3 regions of the Janibacter limosus genome follow, and region 2 is predicted to be linked to each of the others. Evidence: riboswitches for the same ligand, from Rfam matches in the RefSeq annotation. Region 2 holds a riboswitch; each other region holds the start of a gene.

Region 1 (7,001 bases), 960 kb from region 2:
GGCGGCACTCCTCGAAGGCTCGCTCGAGCGCGGCCTCGCCTTCCTTGGTGGACACGTATCCCACGACGATCGTCATCGTTGCTCCTCGGCAGATCTACTGGTGCGGATGGACCTGCGCCAGACGCTACACCGCGCCGGCGTGACCTGTCTCACTCCGTGCTCGTCGTGTCGTGCGCGCTTGCGCCCGAGACGACCTCGCGCAGGAGCGTGGCCACCTGATCGGTCTCGGTGAGGAAGCCGTCGTGCCCGACGATCGAGCTGATCGTCGCGAGCTCGGACTCGGGGTGCGCCAGCGCCACCTCCCGCGACAACCGCGGCGGGTAGAGCCGGTCGGAGTCGACGGGGACGAGTACCAGACGACCGGCGAAGGGGGCCAGTGCCGCGGACAGCCCGCCGCGTCCTCGACCGATGTCGTGGGAGTTCATCGCCTCGGACAGCACGATGTAGGAGTTGGCGTCGAAGCGTCCGGCGAGCTTGCTGCCGTGGTGGTCCATGTAGCTCTCGATCGTGTAGCGCGGCCGGCCGCTCTCCCCCGGCGCCTCGTCCTGCGCGTCGCGGCCGAAGCGCTCGTGCAGCTCGAGCTCGCTGCGGTAGGTGACGTGCGCGATGCGCCGCGCGATCCCGAGCCCGACCTCGGGGCCCTGCGCGTTGTCGTAGTAGTCGCCACCGGCGAACCACGGGTCGTTCTGGATCGCGAGGATCTGGGCCTGGCTCCAGGCGATCTGCTCTGCCGTCGCGTAGCCGCTCGAGGCCAGCGCCACGGCGGTGCGCACCCGGTCGGGGAAGGACGCGACCCACTCGAGCGTGCGCATGCCCCCCATCGACCCGCCGACCACGGTGTGCCACCGGTCGATCCCGAGGGCATCGGCCAGTCGCGCCTCGGCGGCGACCTGGTCACGGATGGTGACGCGGGGAAAGCGGCTGCCCCAGGGGCGACCATCGGCGGCGAGGGTGCCGGGACCCGTGCTGCCCTGGCAGCCGCCGAGGACGTTGACCGCGACGACGAAGTGCTCGTCGGTGTCGAGCAGGGCGCCGGGTCCGACGAGGTCCGGCCACCATCCGGCCGTGGGGTGGCCCGGACCGGTGGGGCCGACGACGTGGCTGTCGCCGGTGAGGGCGTGCTCGACGAGGATGGCGTTGTCCCGGGCCGGGTTGAGCTCGCCCCAGGTCTCGTAGGCGAGCACGACGTCGGGCAGGTGGTCCCCGGACTCGAGGGTGAGGTCACCGATCGCGTGGAAGATGCGGTCGCCCGGCGGGTCGCCGTCGCGCCACAGCGCGGTGCCCGTGGGGGGTGTGGTGGTAACACTCATCAGGATGACTCCCGGCTCGCCTTGCCACATCACTGCGATGCAGCCTGGTCATCACCCGGGGCACCCCGTCGCGAGGAGGGTTGCCGGCCAGCGAGCCGGGGCTTGACGCTGGCGCTCATGACCTGCCGACCATGCTAGCCGCAGGAGCGACCCGCGATCGAGCCCGGGTCCGGTGTGCGGACGGCCTCGCGCAGCCGTCCCGGTCGTCTCAGGCGGCCGGGTCCGGCACGGCCGCGAGCCCGGTCCGCTCCCACGGACGCACTCCCTCGGACAGCAGGCTGAGCAGCAGGTCCGCCAGGCTGTGCCCGGGGTCGACCTCGAGCGCGCGCTCCAGGCAGGTCCCCGCGACGGTGCCGTCACCGGTCCACCACGCGAGGAGTGCCGTGATGGTCAGGAGCGAGGGGGTCAGCTCCAGGGGCACGAGTCGCGTCAGCTCCCCCAGGCGCAGCCGCACGGCCATCAGGTCGTCCTGGTGCCCACTGCGGGCCGCGTCCACCCCCTCTGTCCAGGCGCACCGGGTGCTGGCGTGGCGGGCCCTGGTGATGTGGGGGGCGGAGAGGGCTGCCCACGAGATGGTGCCGGGGCACAGGACGGCCAGGAGCGCGTCGCGCCAGTCGACGTCGAGCACCGACGTGGCCAGGAGGTGCAGCTCGTCGTCGGTCAGGTCGGCCACGGCGAGCGCGCCGGCGGACGGATCCAGCACCCTCCCCCAGACCTGCGTGACCGCCTTGTCGTCCGGTGCACCGGACGTGCGCCCGGCCGCGGCCACGGCTGCGGCCCGGTGCTCGTCGCGCGCCGGCAGCGCGCCCCTGATCAGGTGGTCGCGGCTCGGCAGGGGGTAGACCCCCGCGTGGACGAAGGGGGCGACGGCCGGGACGTCCTCCGGCGGCGGCAGCGGACGCACGATCGTGGGCCCGCGCTGACCGGTGAGGTGACCGTGGCCGTCCCTGACGACGAGCTGGAGACCGACCTCGACGGCGACCTCGTCGGCGGCGGCCACGAGTGCCTCGACGAGGGGCGCGGACTCCCGGGCGTCGTCCTCGAAGGCGATGAGCATGATGCTCGTCGCGCCCTCGCGCACGGCGACCGACAGTGCGTGGCGGGCGACGGCGAGCCCGTCATGCGGGTCGTCGGGCAGGTCGTGGCGCTGCAGCATGCCGAACCGCGACTCCTGCATCACGACCAGGACGACGGACGGGCCCGGGTGGTACCCGAGCTGGTACGGGAGCAGGACGGCGAGCTCGAGCGGGTTGCGTGGTCTGGCGAAGGTTGTCATGCATCGAATCTGGCCCCTGCCGAGGTGCTCGGCAGGGGCCAGGACGATGGTGTGGACGTGCCGTGAGGGCGCCCTGGGCCTGTGGATCAGTCGGGCACGACGTACGACGGGACGGTCTGCTCCCTCGGGCCGTGGGCCGACGACTGCCGCGGCTGCTCCGCGGCCGAGGGGGTCCACTCCTCACGCGCTGTCATCCCCTGCTCCCAGGCGATGAAGTCCTCGGTCTCGCGCACGAGCGTGGCCGCGACCCACCCCATGACCATCACGTCGTCGACGAGACCGAGCACGAGGAAGAGTCCCTCCGGCACGACGTCGATCGGCGAGACGATGTAGCCGACTCCGGCGAGCAGCATGAGCAGGCGGCCGGAGGACAGGCCGGGGTACTCCCCCGAGCGGACGGCGCGGATCATCCGCGGCACGGCGCGCAGGCGCTGCCACAGGCTGGGCCCACCGGGGCGGGCAGCCGTGCGGACGGCCGACGCGAGGTGGGCGGCGTTGCGGACGCGGCGAGTGGCCATGGGATCTCCTGGTGCTCGGGCGCTCCCGGTCCGGGCGCGCTCCCGCAGGATCCAACGTAGCGCGCCCGTCCCGGATTCCCCGCCCTCGGCAGGGGCCGCGCTCACTCCCGCGGCGAGACCCTCTCGTCGAGCGCCCCGTGGGTCACCCGGGCGTCGGCCCGGCCCACCCAGAAGTCGGCACCCTGGATGTCGAGGTCCCGCGGGTCGAACTGCGGGTCGAGGCCCTGCTTCTTCTGCGCTCGGTAGTCCTTGAGCGCCTTGAGTGCCGGGACCTGCAGGGCGAGGATCCCCACGATGTTCAGCCAGGCCATCGTGCCCACGCCGATGTCGCCGAGACCCCACGCGGATCCGGCCGTGGTCACCGCGCCATAGGCCACCGAGCACAGGATGAGCAGCTGGAGACCGCGGATCATCCCGCGGCGCACGACGCCGCTGCTGATCTTGCGGGTCAGGTACGACAGGTTGACCTCGGCCATGTAGTAGTACGCGATCATCGTGGTGAAGGCGAAGAAGGCCAGCGCCAGCGCCACGAAGCTCGACCCCAGCCCGGGCGCCAGGGTGTCGAAGCCGGCCTGGACGAAGCCGGGCCCCGGCTCGACATCGGTCCCGATCTTGCCGACGTAGTGCGTCGCGCTGCCGAACTCCTCGTTCTTGAAGACGGTGTACATGTCGGTCGAGAGGATGATGAAGGCCGTTGCGGTGCAGACGAAGAGCGTGTCGATGTACACCGAGAAGGCCTGCACGAAGCCCTGCTTGGCCGGGTGCGAGACCTCGGCCGCCGCTGCGTGGTGCGGACCGGTGCCCTGACCCGCCTCGTTGGAGTAGATGCCGCGCTGCACGCCCCACTTGATGGCCAGCCCGATGATCGCGCCGTACACCGCGTGGGTGCCGAAGGCGCCGGCGAAGATCTCACCGAAGACCTGACCGATCTGATCGAAGTTGAGGAAGAACACGACCAAGGACGCGAGGATGTACAGGATCGCCATCGGGGGCACGACGAGGGCGGCGAAGGTCGCGATGCGCTTGACGCCGCCGACGACGATGAAGGACATCGCGATGACGATGCCGATCGCGGTCACCCAGGTGGGCAGACCCCACGCGGAGTTCATCGCCGACGCCATGCCGTTGGCCTGCACGCCCGGGAGGAAGAAGCTCATCGCAAAGACGGTGACGACGGCGAAGGCGATCGCGTAGACGAGCGAGAAGGTCTTCGCCTTGTGCGCGTAGGCCTTCTCGAAGTAGTACGCCGGACCACCGCGGTACTCACCGGTGTCGGGGTCCTGCTCCTTGTAGATCTGGCCCAGGGTGCACTCGACGAAGGACGTGGCGGCACCGAGCAGCGCGACCGTCCACATCCAGAAGACGGCGCCCGCGCCACCGAAGGCGATGGCCGTCGCGACGCCGCCGATGTTGCCCATGCCGACGCGGTTGGCGAGCGACATCATCAGGGACTGGAAGGACGAGGTGCCGTTCACCGACTTCTCCCCGTCCCGCAGCTGGGCGATCATGTCGGGCAACGAGACCTGGACGGCCCTGGTGCGGACGGTGAAGTACAGACCGGCCAACAGGCACAGCCCGACCAGGGGGATCGACCAGACCACCCCGTTGGTGGCGTCGACGAGCTCGGCGAAGGACATGGAACAACTCACTCTCAGGGGCTATGTCAGGACAAACCACGGGGACGCTACCGCAGCAGCGTCCCCGTGTCAGCGCGAAAACTCGCGCGGCGTCCTGATGAGCGGCCTCAGGCCCCCGGTGTGCTCGCGATCGCCCGCGGGAACTCCGAGCGCACGTGCTGCGCGAGCTGGCGCATCAGCCACACGTCCATCCCGGCGCCCACGGCACCGCCGACGACGGGGACGGCCTTGCCGAAGCGGGCGAAGACGCCCTTGCCGGCCGAGGAGAGGATCCGGAAGCCGACGGCCTTGTTGACGACCATGAGGGCGGGACCGGGCAGTCGCTGGGCGGCCAGCCCGGCCAGTCGCCCGGTGGGCGCGACCATGCCGGCCTTGGCGAGCAGGTCCTGGGCGTCGGCACCGACGAGGCTGAGCAGCACCGCGGACCGGATCTCGGGCTGCTTGAGGTCATAACCGCGCAGGGCGGCGACGGCCGCCGACATGCGCGTGGCGAGGACGTAGAAGCCGAGCACATTGGCCGGCAGCGCGACGATCATCGTCGCGAAGCCACCGAGGTTGGTGACGAAGCCGGCCGCGCCCGCCAGCTTGAGGTGGTCGGCGATGACCTCGTCGACGGCCTTGTCCACGTCACCGGCGTGCTTGGCGCGCGCCGTGTCCGCGACCTTGGTCGCGGAGTCGAAGGGCCCGCGGCCGTCGATGCCGGTGTCCAGCAGGTTTTCGACGAGCTTGAGCGACGACGACGCGAGCGCTCCCTCGTTCTTGGGGTCCTTGGCCTGCTCCAAGGCGGTGCGCGTGTCCTTGACCTGCTTCTTGCGGCCGAATCCGAGACGGTCGGAGATGAATCCCATGCGATGTCCTCTCTCCAGGTGCAGTGGTGGTCCTGCCGGGCATCCTGCCACGGGTAGCCTCACGCATCGTGGGTGCAGCCGAGCCGGGAGCCGTCGTCGTCGGGGTCGACGGTGTGGGTGCCGTGCTGCCCTCGCAGGGCCCCGCGGTGCTGGCGCGGGACCTCCCTTCGCTCGTGGCCGCCCTCTCCCCAGGGACCCGGTATGTCACCTGGTCGGCGGCGTCGGTCGCTCCCCTGATCGCCGCCGGCGCGGTCCTCGATCGCACCTGGGACGTCGCGGAGGTCCACCGGCTCGTCCACGGGGGCTGGGCGGCGGGGCCGGAGCGGGCCTGGTCAGCCGTCCACGGTCTCGACGCGTCAGCCGCACCGACCGCGCCGAGCGGCGACCTCTTCGACCTCCTCGCGGACGAGGTGCCGCGCGAGCAGCTGGTCCTCGACGACGGTTACCTGCGCGCCGATGCCGTCACGGGTGCCTGGCTGACGACGCCGCAGCGGTGCGCGGCCTTCGCGGAGGCGGCCCGGCAGGTCGCCACCGCACAGCACGAAGGGATGACCGCCCGCGGTCCTCGCGTGCTCGCCACCGCGCACGCCGAGTCGGCCGCGGCGGTGCTGTGCGTCGAGCTCGAGCAGGGTGGCCTGCCCATCGACCGCGCGACCGCGCGGGCACTCGTCGCCGACGCGGCCGGCGCCGAGCCGCACACGCTCGAGGAGGAGCTGGCCGCCCGGGTGACCCGCGACGCCCCGGTCCTCGCGGCACTGCCCGGGACCGGTCACGTCGACCTGCGCAACCCCGCCCAGGTCAAGGCGATGCTCGCTCGGGCCGGCATCGACGTGCCCTCCACGCGCAAGTGGGTCCTGGAGGCGCACGTCGCCACCCACCCCGTCGTCCCGGCCCTGCTCGAGTGGCGCAAGCGTGAGCGGATCGCGACGACCTACGGCTGGCGGTGGCTGCGCGAGCACGTGGGCAGCGACGACCGGCTGCGCGGGGCGTGGGCCGCCTGCGACGGCGCGGCGGGACGGATGACCGCCCAGGCGGGCCTGCACAACCTCCCGGCAGAGCTGCGGCCCGCGGTCGCCGCGGACGACGGCCACGTCCTCGTGCGGGCCGACCTCGGGCAGGTCGAGCCCCGGGTGCTGGCGGCGGTCTCCCGGGACGAGGCCTTCGCGGCGGCCACGCGTGAGGACGACCTCTACGCACCCGTGGCCGCCCGCCTGGGTGTCGATCGGCCGGTGGCCAAGATCGCGGTCCTCGCCGCGATGTACGGCCAGCGGTCGGGTCCGGCGGCCGAGGCCCTCAAGGGTCTGGAGCGCGAGTACCCGGTCGCCATGGCCCACCTGCAGCGCGCCCAGGACCGCGGCCGGCGCGGTGAGCCCGTGCGCACCTTCGGTGGGCGGCTCGTGCGCACCGACTTC
Region 2 (7,001 bases):
CCGGCGGTGCGGCGTCGACCGACTCGATCGGCTCGTCGTCCTCGGCCTCGGCCGTGGGCTCCTCGAGGGGCGGCGGCTCCTCCCCCTTCATCAGGGCGAGGGTGGTCGGGAGCTCCTCGGGCGTGATGAGCACGTCGCGGGCCTTGGACCCCTCGGAGGGGCCGACGACGCCGCGCGACTCGAGCAGGTCCATGAGGCGCCCGGCCTTGGCGAAGCCGACCCGCAGCTTGCGCTGGAGCATCGACGTCGAGCCGAACTGCGTCGTGACGACGAGCTCGGTCGCCTGCAGCAGCACGTCGAGGTCGTCACCGATGTCCTCGTCGATGTGCTTCTTGGGTGCCTCCACCGGGGCCACGTCCTCGCGGTAGACCGGCTTGAGCTGGCCGGTCACGTGCGCGACGACGTCCTCGATCTCGGACTCGGTGACCCATGCGCCCTGGACACGCATCGGCTTGGACTTGCCCATCGGCAGGAAGAGCGCGTCACCCTGGCCGAGCAGCTTCTCCGCGCCCGGCTGGTCGAGGACGACCCGGGAGTCGGCGAGCGAGGAGGTCGCGAAGGCCATCCGCGAGGGCACGTTGGCCTTGATCAGACCGGTCACGACGTCCACGGACGGGCGCTGGGTCGCCAGCACCAGGTGGATGCCGGCCGCACGGGCCAGCTGGGTGATGCGCACGATCGAGTCCTCGACATCGCGCGGGGCGACCATCATCAGGTCGGCGAGCTCGTCGACGATCACCAGCAGGTAGGGGTAGGGCTGGATGACCCGCTCGCTGCCCGGGATCGGCTGTACCTTGCCCGCCCGGACGGCCTTGTTGTAGTCGTCGACGTGCTTGTAGCCGGAGCTGGCGAGGTCGTCGTAGCGCATGTCCATCTCGCGCACGACCCACTGCAGCGCCTCGGCGGCCTTCTTGGCGTTGGTGATGATCGGGGTGATGAGGTGCGGGATGCCCTCGTAGGCCGTCAGCTCCACGCGCTTGGGGTCGACGAGCACCATGCGCACCTCGTCGGGCGTGGAGCGCATGAGTATCGAGGTGATCATCGAGTTGACGAAGGAGGACTTGCCCGAGCCGGTGGCGCCGGCCACGAGGAGGTGGGGCATCTTGGCCAGGTTGGCGATGACGTAGCCGCCCTCGACGTCCTTGCCGACACCCATGACCATCGGGTGCTCGTTGTTGCGCGAGACGTCCGAGCGCAGCACGTCGCCGAGGCAGACCATCTCCTTGTCGGCATTGGGGATCTCGATGCCGATGGCGGACTTGCCCGGGATCGGGCTGAGGATGCGCACGTCCGCCGAGGCGACGGCGTAGGCGATGTTCTTGGACAGCGCGGTGACCCGCTCGACCTTGACACCCGGGCCGAGCTCGACGACGTAGCGGGTGACGGTCGGTCCGCGGTGGAAGCCGGTGACGTGGGCGTCGATGCCGAACTCGTCCAGCGTGTTGGTGAGGGCCTCGACGACCTTGTCGTTGGCCGCCGAGCGCTCCTTGTGCGGAGCCCCCGGCTTGAGGTGGCTGCTGTCGGGGAGGGTGTAGGTGACGTCCCCCGCGAGGGCCAGCTGCTCGACCCGCTGCGGCAGCTGCGTCGTCGGCGGTGCCTCGAGGACCGTCTTGTCGGTCGGCTTGATCGGGGCGACGACGGGGTTCTTGGTCGGTCGCTTCTCTCCCGGGCGGGGACCGCCCGCCTCCGCCTGCGCGGTCTCGGCGCTCTCGTCGACCTCCGCGGTCGCCGCCGTGGTGGAGCCTGCGTCGGCGGCGCCGCGGCGCTTGCGGCCCCTGCCGACCGGCTGCACGACCGCGGCCTGGTCGAAGGCGGTGTCGCCGTCACGCTCGCCCGAGAGCGCGTCGTCGGCGGGGTCGATGACCCGGCGCCGGCGGGCCCGGGTGACCGCGGCCTTGGGCGCGTCCTGGCGCGCGTCGACCTCGGCCGAGGTCACGTGGCTCGGAACCTCTCCGGTGAAGGCTGCCCGCACGTAGGCCAGGCGCTGCGGGACCTCGTGCAGCGGGGTCCCCGTGAGGAGCAGGAGGCTGAAGAGCCCCAGCAGGACGAGCAGGATGGTGGCCGGCCACGGCGTGACCGCGGTGGCCAGCGGGTCGGAGGCGAGGAAGCCGAAGATGCCACCGGCGTCGCGCATCGGACCGGCGCCGTCGGGCGGCTGCGGGATGTCCTTGGCGATGTGGGTCAGCCCGGAGGCGGCGAAGAGGCCCATGATCGCGCCGAACCCCAGGCGGGCGTCGGCTGCGGAGTCGCCCTCGGAGCGGAGCAGACGCACGCCGAGGAGGAGCAGGACGATGGGCAGGGCGTAGGCCACCCGACCGAAGGTGCCGGCGAAGACGGCGTGCACGATGTCACCGAAGGTGCCCGACAGGCCCCACCACTCGCGCACGGCCACGACGAGCGCCAGCGCGAGGGCGAGGAAGCCCCACCCGTCGCGGCGGTGCTCAGGCTCGATCTGGCTGGCGCTGTGGCCGATCCGCCGCACTCCCGAGCCGGTCGCGTGGGCGACGCCCATCCAGGTCTTGTGCACCGCGGCCAGTGGCAGGGGCAGGCCGCCCCCTGAAGCCGATGAGGTGCGGGAGGCGGAGGTCTTCCCCTTGGCAGCGGTCTTGGCAGGGGCCTTGCGACCCGCTGGGCGGGTGCTGCCCTTGGGGCGCGACGAGGCGCCCTTGGTGCTGCGCGAGGTGGTCGACGGACGAGTGGCCATGTTCCGCAGGGTAGGCGAAAGCCACCCCTGACACACGCGTCACACGCGCAACAGGGCCAACCTGTGGGTATCCGTCGGCGCGCGGCTCGTGCGCCCAGTAGCGTCGCCGCATGGACCCCCGCACCCCGCTCGTCGTGCTCGCGGCGCTCGCCTGCGGTCTCGTCGGGTGGCAGTGGTTGCGCGCCGGCACCTACCGACGACCGGGCGAAGGGGGTCCCCTCCCCCGCCATCTCTGGGTCCCGGCGCTCGCTCCCTTCGTCGGGCTGGCCGTGGAGCGCTCGCTGACGGACCGCCCCTGGCCGGTGCTGCTCGCCCCCCTGACCCTCGGCCTCGTCGGCCTGGTCCTCGCGGCAGTCGACGCCGACGTCCACCGCCTGCCCAACGCGCTCACCGTGCCGCTCGTCCCGGTCGCCGCGGTCCTGCTCACCGGAGCCTCCGCCGCGACCGGCGACTGGGGTGCTCTGGCCAGGGCCACCGTCGCAGCGGTCCTGGTCGGCGGCGTGGCAATCCTCCTGGCCTTCTTCCTCCACGGCCGATCCATCGGCATGGGCGACGCCAAGCTGCTCGTCTCGATCGCCCCGACCCTGGCGTGGCTGGGGTGGGCGCAGCTCGTCGTGGGGATCTGGTTGGGCTTCGTCCTCGGCGGGATCGTCGCTCTCGCACTGCTGCTCGCCCGGCGGGCGACCCGCTCGACGCAGCTGGCCTTCGGCCCCTGGCTCGTCGCCGGCGCGGTCCTGGCCATCGCCCTGGCCTGATGTCCCACGTTGCGAGACGACCTCGGTGAGCGCTCGACAGCCCCCCGAACCGGTGCGCTACTGTCCTGACCCAAGGTCACGAGTACCAGCGACAAGCCCCGGCTAGCTGGTCGGCAACCCTCCTTCCGCGGTGGGGTGCTCCGGGTGACGACCTGGCCGGCGACGACCAGTTGCCCGGCAAGCGCGGACCCGTGGCGACGCTCGGGTCCACAGGACCCAGGAGCACTGTCATGACCGTTTCCGATGTGCACACCACCACCCTCCTGCCCGAGCTCGTCTCCGCCGGGCTGAGCTACCGCGACAAGGACGGCTCGGTCGTCGAGTACGCCCACCTCGACCACGGCGCCACCACGCCCGCCTTCGCCGCCGTCGCCCAGGAGGTGGCCGCCGCTGCGGTGACCTACTCCTCCGTGCACCGCGGCGCAGGCTTCGCCTCGCGCGTGACCAGCTCACGCTACGAGCAGGCCCGCGAGAGCGTCGCCGACTTCGTCGGGGCGCGCGAGGACGACCAGGTCGTCTTCACCCGCAACACGACCGACTCCTTCAACCTGCTGGCGCGGGCACTGCCCGAGGGGACCAAGGTCTTCGTCTTCGCCTCCGAGCACCACGCCGCGCTGCTCCCGTGGGGCGATGCGCTGCGCCTGCCGGTGCCGCACAGCCACGACGAGGCCGTCGACCTGCTCGACCAGGCCCTGCGCAACCACCCTGCCGAGCACCGACTGGTCGTCGCGACCGGCGCCTCCAATGTCACCGGTGAGCACTGGCCGATCGAGCGGCTCTCGGCGCTGGCCCGCCAGCACGGCGCCCGCTTCGCCCTCGACGCCGCCCAGGTCGCGCCCCACCGCCGGGTCGACATCGAGGCCCTCGGCATCGACTGGGTCGCCTTCAGCGGTCACAAGATCTACGCCCCCTTCGGCGCCGGGGTGCTCGTCGGCCGCAGGGACTGGCTCGACGCCGCCGACCCCTACCTCGCCGGCGGCGGCGCGTCGGCCCACGTCGGGCCCGACACGACCGAGTGGGCCTGCGGCCCGGCCCGCCACGAGGCCGGCTCCCCCAACGTCCTCGGCGCCGTCGCGCTGGCCACGGCCTGCGAGATCATCGCCGAGCACGAGCGGGCCATCGTCGACCACGAGCAGGCACTGCGCATCCGACTCCTCGCGGGCCTCGCCGGGATCGAGGGCGTGCACGTGCACACCCTCTTCGGTGGTGGGGACGGCGCTCCCGTCGCGTCGATCACCGTCGACGGGTACGACAGCGGTGAGGTCGCGCGCATCCTCGGCGACGACCACGGCATCGGCGTGCGGGACGGCAAGTTCTGCGCCCACCTGCTCGTCGACGACCTGCTCTCGGAGCACGAGCAGGACAGCGCCGTGCGGATCAGCGCCGGCCTCGGGAGCACCCCCGAGCACATCGACCGGCTCCTGGCCGCGCTGCGCGCCCTCTGACCGAGCCCTCCTCGGGCGAGGCGAAGGGAGGTCCCGGCAGGCTCCCTTCGCCTCGGCAGGAGGTACCCGCTCAGGCCTCGATGACCACCGGGATGATCATCGGGCGCCGGCGGATCTTGCCGCCCACCCAGCCACCGATGGCGCGGCGCACGACGCGCTGCAGCTGGTGGGTGTCGGTCGTGCCCTTGCTCGCGGCCTCGTCGAGGGCCGCGATGATCGTGGGCTTGACCTGGGTGAAGATCTCGTCGTCCTCGGCGAAGCCGCGGGCGGTGATCTCCGGACCGGCGATGACCTTGCCGGTCGAGGAGTCGACGACGATGGTCACGGAGATGAAGCCCTCGTCGCGCAGGATGCGGCGGTCCTTGAGCAGGTCCTCGGTGGCCCCGCCGACGCTCGAGCCGTCGACGTAGACGTAGCCGCACGGCACGGACCCGACGATCCGGGCGCGCCCGTCGACGAGGTCGGCCACGACACCGTCCTCGGCGAGCACGACATGGTCGGGGTCGACGCCGGTCTGCATCGCCAGATCGGCATTGGCGACGAGGTGGCGCCACTCGCCGTGGACCGGCATGACATTGCGCGGCTTGACGATGTTGTAGCAGTAGAGCAGCTCGCCGGCACTCGCGTGGCCCGAGACGTGCACCTTGGCGTTGCCCTTGTGGACCACGTCGGCGCCGAGCCGCATCAGGCCGTTGATGACGCGGTAGACGGCATTCTCGTTGCCGGGGATGAGGCTGGAGGCGAGCAGCACGGTGTCGCCGTCGCCGACGTCGATGCGGTGGTCGCGGTTGGCCATCCGTGACAGTGCCGCCATCGGCTCGCCCTGGCTGCCGGTGCAGATGAGCACGATCTCGTCGTCGGGGAAGGTGTCGAGCTTCTTGACGTCGACGAGCACGCCGTCGGGGACGTGGAGGTAGCCCAGGTCGGCGGCGATGCCCATGTTGCGCACCATCGAGCGTCCGACCATCGCGACCTTGCGGCCGTTGCGCTCGGCGGCGTCGAGCACCTGCTGGACGCGGTGCACGTGGCTGGAGAAGCAGGCCACGATGATCCGGCGCTGGGCCGTGCGGAAGACGGTGTCGATCGCCGGCGCGATCTCCCGCTCGGGGGTCGTGAAGCCGGGCACCTCGGCGTTGGTGGAGTCGGTGAGGAAGAGGTCGACCCCCTCCTCGCCGACCCGGGCGAAGGCGCGCAGGTCGGTCAGCCGCTTGTCCAGCGGCAGCTGGTCCATCTTGAAGTCGCCCGTGTGCAGCAGGGTCCCGCCCGCGGTGCGCACGAAGACGGCCAGGGCGTCGGGGATCGAGTGGTTGACGGCGATGAACTCGCAGTCGAAGACTCCGAAGGACTCGCGCCCGCCCTCCTTGACCCCGAGGGTGAAGGGCTTGATCCGGTGCTCCTTGAGCTTGGCCTCGATGAGCGCCAGCGTGAGCATCGACCCGACGAGCGGGATGTCGGGCTTGTGACGCAGCAGGTAGGGCACCGCGCCGATGTGGTCCTCGTGCCCGTGGGTCAGCACGATCGCCTGGATGTCGTCGAGACGGTCGAGGATGTACTCGAAGTCCGGGAGGATCAGGTCGACGCCGGGCTGGTGGTCCTCCGGGAAGAGGACCCCGCAGTCGACGACGAGCAGCTGCCCCTCGTGCTCGATGACCGTCATGTTGCGCCCGACCTCGCCCAGGCCGCCCAGCGCGACGACCCGCACCGCGCCCGGCTCCAGCGGTGGAGGAGACGCGAGGTCCGGGTGCGGGTGGCTCACGCAGCGACCCCGATCCCGGAGGCGGACAGACCGGCGCGCAGGACCTCGAGGTGCTCCGGCGGGCCCTCGACGTAGGGCAGCCGGACGGTCGCGTGCGCGATGACCCCGAGCTCGACGAGCGCGGCCTTGGCCATGATCGCGCCCTGCGAGGTCGACATCAGGGCATTGACGACCGGGATGAGGCGGTGGTGGATCGACCGGGCGGTCGCCAGGTCGCCGGCGTCGACTGCGGCGACCATGTCGGCGTACTGGCGCCCGGCCACATGGCCGACGACGGAGACGATGCCGTGGGCGCCCTGCGCGAGGTGCGCGAGGTTGTGCTCGTCGGCGCCGGAGTACCA
Region 3 (7,001 bases), 970 kb from region 2:
TCCCCGGCTCGGACGCCTTGAGCACGGCGATCGAGCGCCCCTGCTCGTCACGGGTCCAGCGCAGGTGGTGGGCCATCATCGCGCCGAGCACCCCACGGCGCCGGTGGTCGGGGTGCACACCCACCCAGGTCAGGCCCTCTGCGGGGCGAAGGGAGGCGCCCCCCTTCGCCGTCGGGACGGACAGCTCGACGTCCCACGAGCCCGCGATGCCCGCTGGCTCCCCGTCACGGGTGGCGACGAAACCGGCCCGCCGTGGGGTGTCGCGCAGCGCATCCGCCCGTGGCACCCGGCCGGACGCGGACCAGACGAGCTCGTCGAGGTCGAGGATCTGCTGGACGGCTGCGTCGTCGGCGGGGTCGATGCGGGTGACGTGGATGTCGGAGGGCATGGCGTCACGCTCGCACCCGGATGACGGCGTCGCAACGGAGTTTTGGCGGCCTTCACGGGATCGGACTCGCGACCGGTCGCGTCGTCAGGTCGTCGACCGCTGCATCGCGGCGCTGCTGATCGGCCACCTTCCGGCGCTCGGCGGCCGCCTCCTGCTCCTGCCGGGCCGTGCGTTCCGCGGAGGTCTCGGTGAGCCGGTCGTAGCTCTCCTTGTGCTTCTTCGCCGCGTCGACCTGCGTGATGGTGTGGTTCGTCGCCCTCACCGAGTACTTGATGACCACGCCACCCTTGCGGACCCGGCCCGAGCCGGCGACCGCCGCCCAGTCGGTCGCGAAGTCGTCGATGAGGCGGGCACCGGACTTCTGCGCCACCGTGTCGCTGACCTTGTCCTTCAGCCTGACCTTCGACGTGGCCACCTGGTGTCGCGTGGAGACCTTTGCATTGGCCACGATCCGCTTGCGTGCGATCGGGTTCGTGGATTTGTCGGCAGCCTTGATCCCCCGCAGGCGCTCCGCACGGCCACTCCCGCGGAAGGTGTTCTTGGCGGCCACCTTCTTGCTCGTGGGGAGGACTGTGTTCAGGCCTGCGACGACGGTGCTCGCACTGACGTCCTTGTAGCTGCCCTCGCCGTAGACGACGCGGCGGCCGAGCTTGCCGATGGGATCCCCCACGCCGAGGACGGACATCGGCCTGAAGGTGGGGATCCAGTCGACGACCGGGTTGTGGACCAGTGAGCTGGTGCCCGTGCGGCTCGACTTCTCGAAGGCGTTGTAGGCCCTCGGGTCGGTCAGCTCCGGCGCCACGTCACCCAGCCGGGTCGCCACGGCGCGCTCGTCGGCACTGGCCTCCTCGGCCTCACGGGTGAACTCGCGCTTGTTGGTCTCTCTCGCGTTGCTCGCCGCCCGGTACTCCCGGTCGACCCTGGCGTACTGCGGGTCCTCGGGCGTCATCGTCGCCAGCGTCGCCTTGCGGTCCTGCGAGGTCGTGACGTTGTCGTCGTAGCGGGCACGGATGCGCGTAAGCGCGGCCTGGCTCGTCTCGAGCCGCTCCGCGTACGGACGGATGATCCGCTCGGTCCCGGCGAGCCGGTTGGCGATGGCCACGAGGTCGTCAGGGGTCGCGCCGACCTCGGCGTCGAAGGTGGTCCCCGCGCAGGAGTCCCACACCCCCTTCGTCGAGACCGTGCGCAGCATCGCGGCCACCGTGTGGATGTTGGCGGCCACGGTCTTCAGCTCGTCGGCCTCCGCACGGATCATGGCGGGGTCGCCCTCCTCGATGGTCCCCGGGTCGTAGAGCGCCATCAGAGGATCCCTCGGTTGCGCTGGTCGACGAGGTCCTCGGTCTCGACGTACCAGGACCCGGCGTCCTTGGCCAGGCGGGCCAGCTCACGCAGCTGCTTGCACACCCGCGTGCGCTCCAGCTCGTAGTCCCCGATGGCTCCCTCGTACGCGTTGGTGCCCTCGAAGCTCGGGAAGCCGAAGGTCTCCACGAGGTCGTTGTTGGCCTTGGCCGCCTTCTCCTCCAGGTAGTCGGCGATGCTGGACAGCTGCCGCCCCAGCCCCTCGATGCCCGCGCTGTCGATCGATATGCGTTGTCCGCCCATGCCCCGACGGTACGAAAGAACGCCGCTGGGCCCGTGGAGATTTCCACAGGCCCAGCGGCGCGGACCCTTCGAGACGGTTGCTGCGCAACCTCCTCAGGGATCCAGGAGGATCAGGCTCCTCAGGGAGCGTTGGTCACTTCGCGGCGGCGAAGCCCTCCTCGAGGTCGGCGATGATGTCGTCGACGCTCTCGAGGCCGACCGACAGACGCACCAGGCCGGGGGTGACGCCGGCGGCGAGCCGGTCCTCCTCCGGGCCCTGCGAGTGGGTCGTCGACGCGGGGTGGATGACGAGCGAGCGCACGTCACCGATGTTGGCCAGGTGGCTGTGCAGCGTCAGCCCCTCGACGAACTTCTTGCCCGCCTCGAGCCCACCGGAGATCTCGAAGGAGATGACCGAGCCGGCGCCCTTGGGCGTGTACTTCTGCGCGGTGTCGTAGCTGGCGCTGGTCGGCAGCGAGGCCCACGTGACCTTGTCGACCTGCGCGTGGCCACCGAGGAACTCGGCGACCTTGGCGGTGTTGGCCAGGTGACGGTCCATCCGCAGCGAGAGGGTCTCGATGCCCTGACCGATGAGGAAGGCGTTGAAGGGCGAGATCGCCGGACCGAGGTCGCGCAGCAGCTGGACGCGCGCCTTGAGGATGAAGGAGAGGTTGGCGCCCATGACGCCGTTGATCCCCAGGTCCGGGCCGTAGCGCAGACCGTGGTAGCCCGGGTCCGGCTCGTTGTAGTTGGGGAACTTCTCCGGGTCGGCCGCGTAGTCGAACTTCCCTGCGTCGACGATGACACCGGCGATGGAGTTGCCGTGGCCCCCGAGGAACTTGGTGGCGGCGTGCACGACGACGTCGGCGCCGTGCTCGATCGGGCGCAGCACGTAGGGCGTGGCGATCGTGTTGTCGACGACCAGCGGGACACCGGCGGCGTGGGCGGCGTCGGCGATGGCGGCGATGTCCAGGACGACGTCCTTGGGGTTGCCGATGGTCTCGCCGAAGAAGGCCTTGGTGTTGGGCTTGACCGCGGCCTTCCACTGCTCGATGTCGTGCGGGTCCTCGACGAGCGTGACCTGGATGCCGTACTTGGGCAGGGTGTGCTGGAGGAGGTTGACCGTGCCGCCGTAGAGCGCGGCGCTGGCGACGATGTGGTCACCGGCCTCGGCGAGGTTCATCAGCGCGAGGGTGGTCGCGGACATGCCGGAGGCGGTCATCAGGGCGGCGATGCCGCCCTCGAGCGCGGCGATCTTCTGCTCGACCGCGTCCTGGGTCGGGTTCATGATCCGCGTGTAGATGTTGCCGAGCTCCTTGAGCCCGAAGAGGTTGGCGGCGTGCTCGGTGTCCTTGAAGACGTACGACGTCGTCTGGTAGATCGGCAGGTTCCGGGCGCCCGTGGTCGGGTCGGGGGCCTGGCCGGCATGGATCTGCTTCGTCTCGAAGCTCCACGTGGACTGGTCGGTCATGGGTTCACTCCTGTGCATGGTGCGCGCTTGACCGTGGCGGACGCCACGGACCGGGTCGTCTCCCGGGGCACCCCACCGCGGAGGAGGGTTGCCGGCCAGCAAGCCGGGGCTGTGCGCTGGCGCTCAAGACCTGCTCCGATGATAGGAAACGAGCCGCGGGCCACCAGCCCTGTCTCACCTAGCGGGCGGAGTGTCCAGATCGCGCGCGGTGGATCCACCACAAGCCGACGAAGGGGAGGACCAGCGGCAGGTAGCCGTAGCCGGACCCGTAGTGGGACCAGACCGTCTTGTCCGGGAAGAGGCTCGGTTGCAGGTAGGACAGCGTCCCCACCGTGAGGACACCGACGGCCTCGACGAGGATCGCCCCGGTGGCCACGCGGGCACCGGAGGCTCCCCCCTTCGCCAGGGCAACGGTCGCGACGATGTAGATCACGGCCGCGAGGGCCGAGAGCACGTACGCCAGCGGCGCCCGGTCGAGGTACTCGGTGATCTGCAGGACCGAGCGTCCGGTCGCGGCGAGCGCGAGGACGCCGTAGACGGCGACGACGATGCGACCCGGCCCCGTGCCGGTGCTGACCTCAGGCCGGGCCACTGGTCTGCCAGATCTGCAGGATGCGGTAGGTCATGACGCCCACGGTGAAGGCGCCGGCGATGACGACGCCCATCGCCCAGCGGGTCTTCTCCTTCAGCGCGATGAAGACGACGATCGGGGGCAGGATCGGCAGGGTGAGGGCGTAGGCGAGCATCGTCGCGCCCTCCCCCGTGCCGGTGACCTGCCGGTGGACGATCGCGGTCACGACGGCGAGCACGACGAGGCCGAGCTCGACGACGGCGGTCACGAGGAGCAGCGCGTCGTCGACGAGCCGGTTGATCGCGAGGTAACCCAGGGAGAGGATCCCGAGCACGCCGACAGCGATCATCACGAAGGTGGTCAGAGGCACAAGCACCGGGCAAGGTTACCCAGCCCCGGCGGTGGGACCATCACGGCATGAGTACTTCGCGCCCCGGTGCCCAGCAGCTCATCGCCTCCGTGGTCGATGCCGACAGCCATGTCTCGTGGGACCAGCCCCTCGACCTGGACGGCCTCGACGACACCTATCGCGCGACGATGGCCAAGGCAGCCGAGCGCGCCGGCACCGACGAGTCGATCCTCACCGGGCGGGCCACCATCCGCGGTCACGAGGTCGCGCTCATCGTCGGCGAGTTCCGCTTCCTCGGTGGCTCGATCGGCCGGGCGGCCGCCGGGCGGATCGTCGCCGCCATCCGCCGGGCGACCACCGAGCGCCTCCCGCTGATCGCGGCGACCGCCAGCGGTGGCACGCGGATGCAGGAGGGCACACCGGCCTTCATGACGATGGTCGACATCTCGGCGGCGGTCGTGGCGCACAAGGGCGCCGGACTGCCCTATCTCGTGTACCTGCGGCACCCCACGACCGGCGGGGTCTTCGCCTCGTGGGGCTCGCTGGGTCACGTGACGATCGCCGAGCCGGGCGCGCTCATCGGGTTCCTCGGCCCGGTCGTCTACGAGACGGTCAACGGCGTGCCCTTCCCCGAGGGGGTCCAGCTCGCGGAGAACCTCGTGGACAAGGGCATCGTCGACGCCGTCGTCCCGGCCGAGGGGCTGGCCGACATCGCGGCCCGCGCGCTGACCCTGCTGTCCGCGACGACCGAAGGGAGCACCGCCGACCCGTCGGACCACCCCACGTGGCCGGTCGCTCCCTTCGTCTCCCGGCCGGAGCCGACCGAGCAGGAGATCGCCACCGTGTGGGCCGCGATCGAGACCACGCGACGGCAGGACCGTCCCGGCGTGCGTGAGCTGCTCAGGTACGCGGCCGACGACGTCATCCCGCTCAACGGCACCGGCTTCGGTGAGTCCGACAAGGGCGTGATGCTCGCGCTGGCCTCCTTCGGCGGGCGGCCCTGCGTGCTCGTCGGCCAGGACCGCCGCTACCAGGTGTCGGAGTCGATGGGCCCGGCCGCGTTGCGCGAGGCCCGCCGCGGGATGCGGATGGCGACCGAGCTCGGCCTCCCGCTCGTCACCGTCATCGACACCCCGGGCGCCGACCTCTCCCCCAACGCCGAGGAGGGCGCGCTGGCCGGTGAGATCGCTCGCTGCATCGCCGACATGACCTCGCTGACCGTGCCGAGCGTCTCGGTGCTGCTCGGTGAGGGAACCGGTGGTGGAGCCCTCGCGCTCCTCCCCGCACGACGGGTCATCGCCGCCGGCAATGCCTGGCTCTCGCCGCTGCCGCCCGAGGGCGCCAGCGCGATCGTCTTCAAGGACACCGACCACGCTCCCCTGCTCGCCGCCCGTCAGCGGGTGGGCGCCCGGCAGATGCTCGAGGACGGGCTGGTCGACGTCATCGTCGCGGAGTCCCCCGCCGCCCACGAGGACCCCGAGGCCTTCGCCGCCGCGATCGGGTCGGCCATCACGGCAGAGATCGATGGCCTGCTGGCCCAGGGCTAGTCACCCCGTGGCGAGGCGTGGTCACCCGGTGGCGAGGCGTGGTCACCCCGTCGCGAGGAGCGACTGCTGGTCCCACCGCGGCATCTCGGTGACCGCCTGGGCGGTCGCCAGGTAGGTGCCCAGCAGCGGCACCCCGTGCTCGCGGCAGCCGGCGATGGCGGCCTCGTGCCAGGCCCGGGCCTCGTCGTCGGGCTCGTGCCCGAGCGGTCGACCGATCGCGACGACCACCCCGCCCAGACGCTCGGCGAACTGCCCCACGACGAGGTCGAAGGGCCGCTGGTACTCCCCCGGCTCCGGCCCGACGATGTCCAGGTCGGTGATCGAGATCGGTTGGATCATCCGCAGGCTGTCGTCGCACAGCAGGATGCTCAGGCACCCTGTGGCGCGGTCGCTGTCGCGCACGACGAGGTCGACGACGTCGGCCGCGATGCTCGCGTCGGAGAGGGGTCGGGTGGGCCAGTCACTGGGCAGGTCTTCGAAGGTCATGCCCTTGATCATGGCCACGTCGAGCACGACGGCCGCGAGCTTTTCCACAGGCGCCCTCCGGGCACCCGGGGAGCGGGCGTGCCCTCAGCGGGGGTGGGTAGTGTGATCTGTGGCACGACGCCCCACCCAGTGCGTCTGTCGTCCGTGCGACCACCCCCAGCACCCAGGAGAGCCACCCGTGGCACTGAGCGTCTTCGACCTGTTCTCGATCGGCATCGGCCCCTCGAGCTCGCACACCGTCGGCCCCATGCGGGCCGCGGTGATGTTTGCCGAGAGGATGCGCGACGAGGGCCTGCTCCCCGACGTGCGTCGCGTCAAGGCCGAGCTCTTCGGGTCCCTGGGCGCCACCGGCCACGGGCACGGCTCCAACACTGCGGTGCTGCTCGGCCTGTCCGGGGAGCGCCCCGAGCTGTGCGACCCCCGCTCGGTCCGCGGCAAGCTGGAGCAGGTCCGCAGCGCCCGTCGGGTCAACCTCCTGGGCGAGCACGAGATCGACTTCGTCGAGGACGACGACCTCGTGCTGCACCGCCGCAAGTCGCTGCCCCTGCACCCCAACGGCATGACCTTCACCGCGTGGGGCGAGGGCGAGGAGCCGATCAGCAGCCACA

The links. A riboswitch is a leader RNA that binds a small molecule or an ion and turns the genes downstream of it on or off. The one in region 2 is predicted to bind S-adenosylmethionine.
Region 1: another riboswitch for S-adenosylmethionine. It lies ahead of metX (homoserine O-acetyltransferase MetX); the one in region 2 lies ahead of EXU32_RS04380 (aminotransferase class V-fold PLP-dependent enzyme).
Region 3: another riboswitch for S-adenosylmethionine. It lies ahead of EXU32_RS08965 (bifunctional o-acetylhomoserine/o-acetylserine sulfhydrylase); the one in region 2 lies ahead of EXU32_RS04380 (aminotransferase class V-fold PLP-dependent enzyme).

What each region holds. Positions count from the first base shown of each region.
Region 1 covers NZ_CP036164.1:1,859,052-1,866,052, forward strand. The annotation lists gene EXU32_RS08900 (universal stress protein) at 1-76, opposite strand, end outside; gene metX (homoserine O-acetyltransferase MetX) at 150-1,310, opposite strand; SAM riboswitch class IV at 1,324-1,433, opposite strand; gene EXU32_RS08910 (DUF4192 family protein) at 1,519-2,586, opposite strand; gene EXU32_RS08915 (YkvA family protein) at 2,673-3,104, opposite strand; gene EXU32_RS08920 (alanine/glycine:cation symporter family protein) at 3,206-4,741, opposite strand; gene EXU32_RS08925 (EcsC family protein) at 4,849-5,589, opposite strand; gene EXU32_RS08930 (DNA polymerase) at 5,658-7,001, shown strand, end outside.
Region 2 covers NZ_CP036164.1:897,873-904,873, reverse strand. The annotation lists gene EXU32_RS04390 (DNA translocase FtsK) at 1-2,704, opposite strand, end outside; gene EXU32_RS04385 (prepilin peptidase) at 2,815-3,459, shown strand; SAM riboswitch class IV at 3,534-3,649, shown strand; gene EXU32_RS04380 (aminotransferase class V-fold PLP-dependent enzyme) at 3,690-4,904, shown strand; gene EXU32_RS04375 (ribonuclease J) at 4,975-6,660, opposite strand; gene dapA (4-hydroxy-tetrahydrodipicolinate synthase) at 6,657-7,001, opposite strand, start outside.
Region 3 covers NZ_CP036164.1:1,872,678-1,879,678, forward strand. The annotation lists gene EXU32_RS08950 (GNAT family N-acetyltransferase) at 1-388, opposite strand, end outside; gene EXU32_RS08955 (hypothetical protein) at 441-1,688, opposite strand; gene EXU32_RS08960 (hypothetical protein) at 1,688-1,990, opposite strand; gene EXU32_RS08965 (bifunctional o-acetylhomoserine/o-acetylserine sulfhydrylase) at 2,124-3,440, opposite strand; SAM riboswitch class IV at 3,459-3,571, opposite strand; gene EXU32_RS08970 (hypothetical protein) at 3,619-4,032, opposite strand; gene EXU32_RS08975 (hypothetical protein) at 4,019-4,387, opposite strand; gene EXU32_RS08980 (carboxyl transferase domain-containing protein) at 4,429-5,907, shown strand; gene EXU32_RS08985 (hypothetical protein) at 5,950-6,441, opposite strand; gene EXU32_RS08990 (L-serine ammonia-lyase) at 6,572-7,001, shown strand, end outside.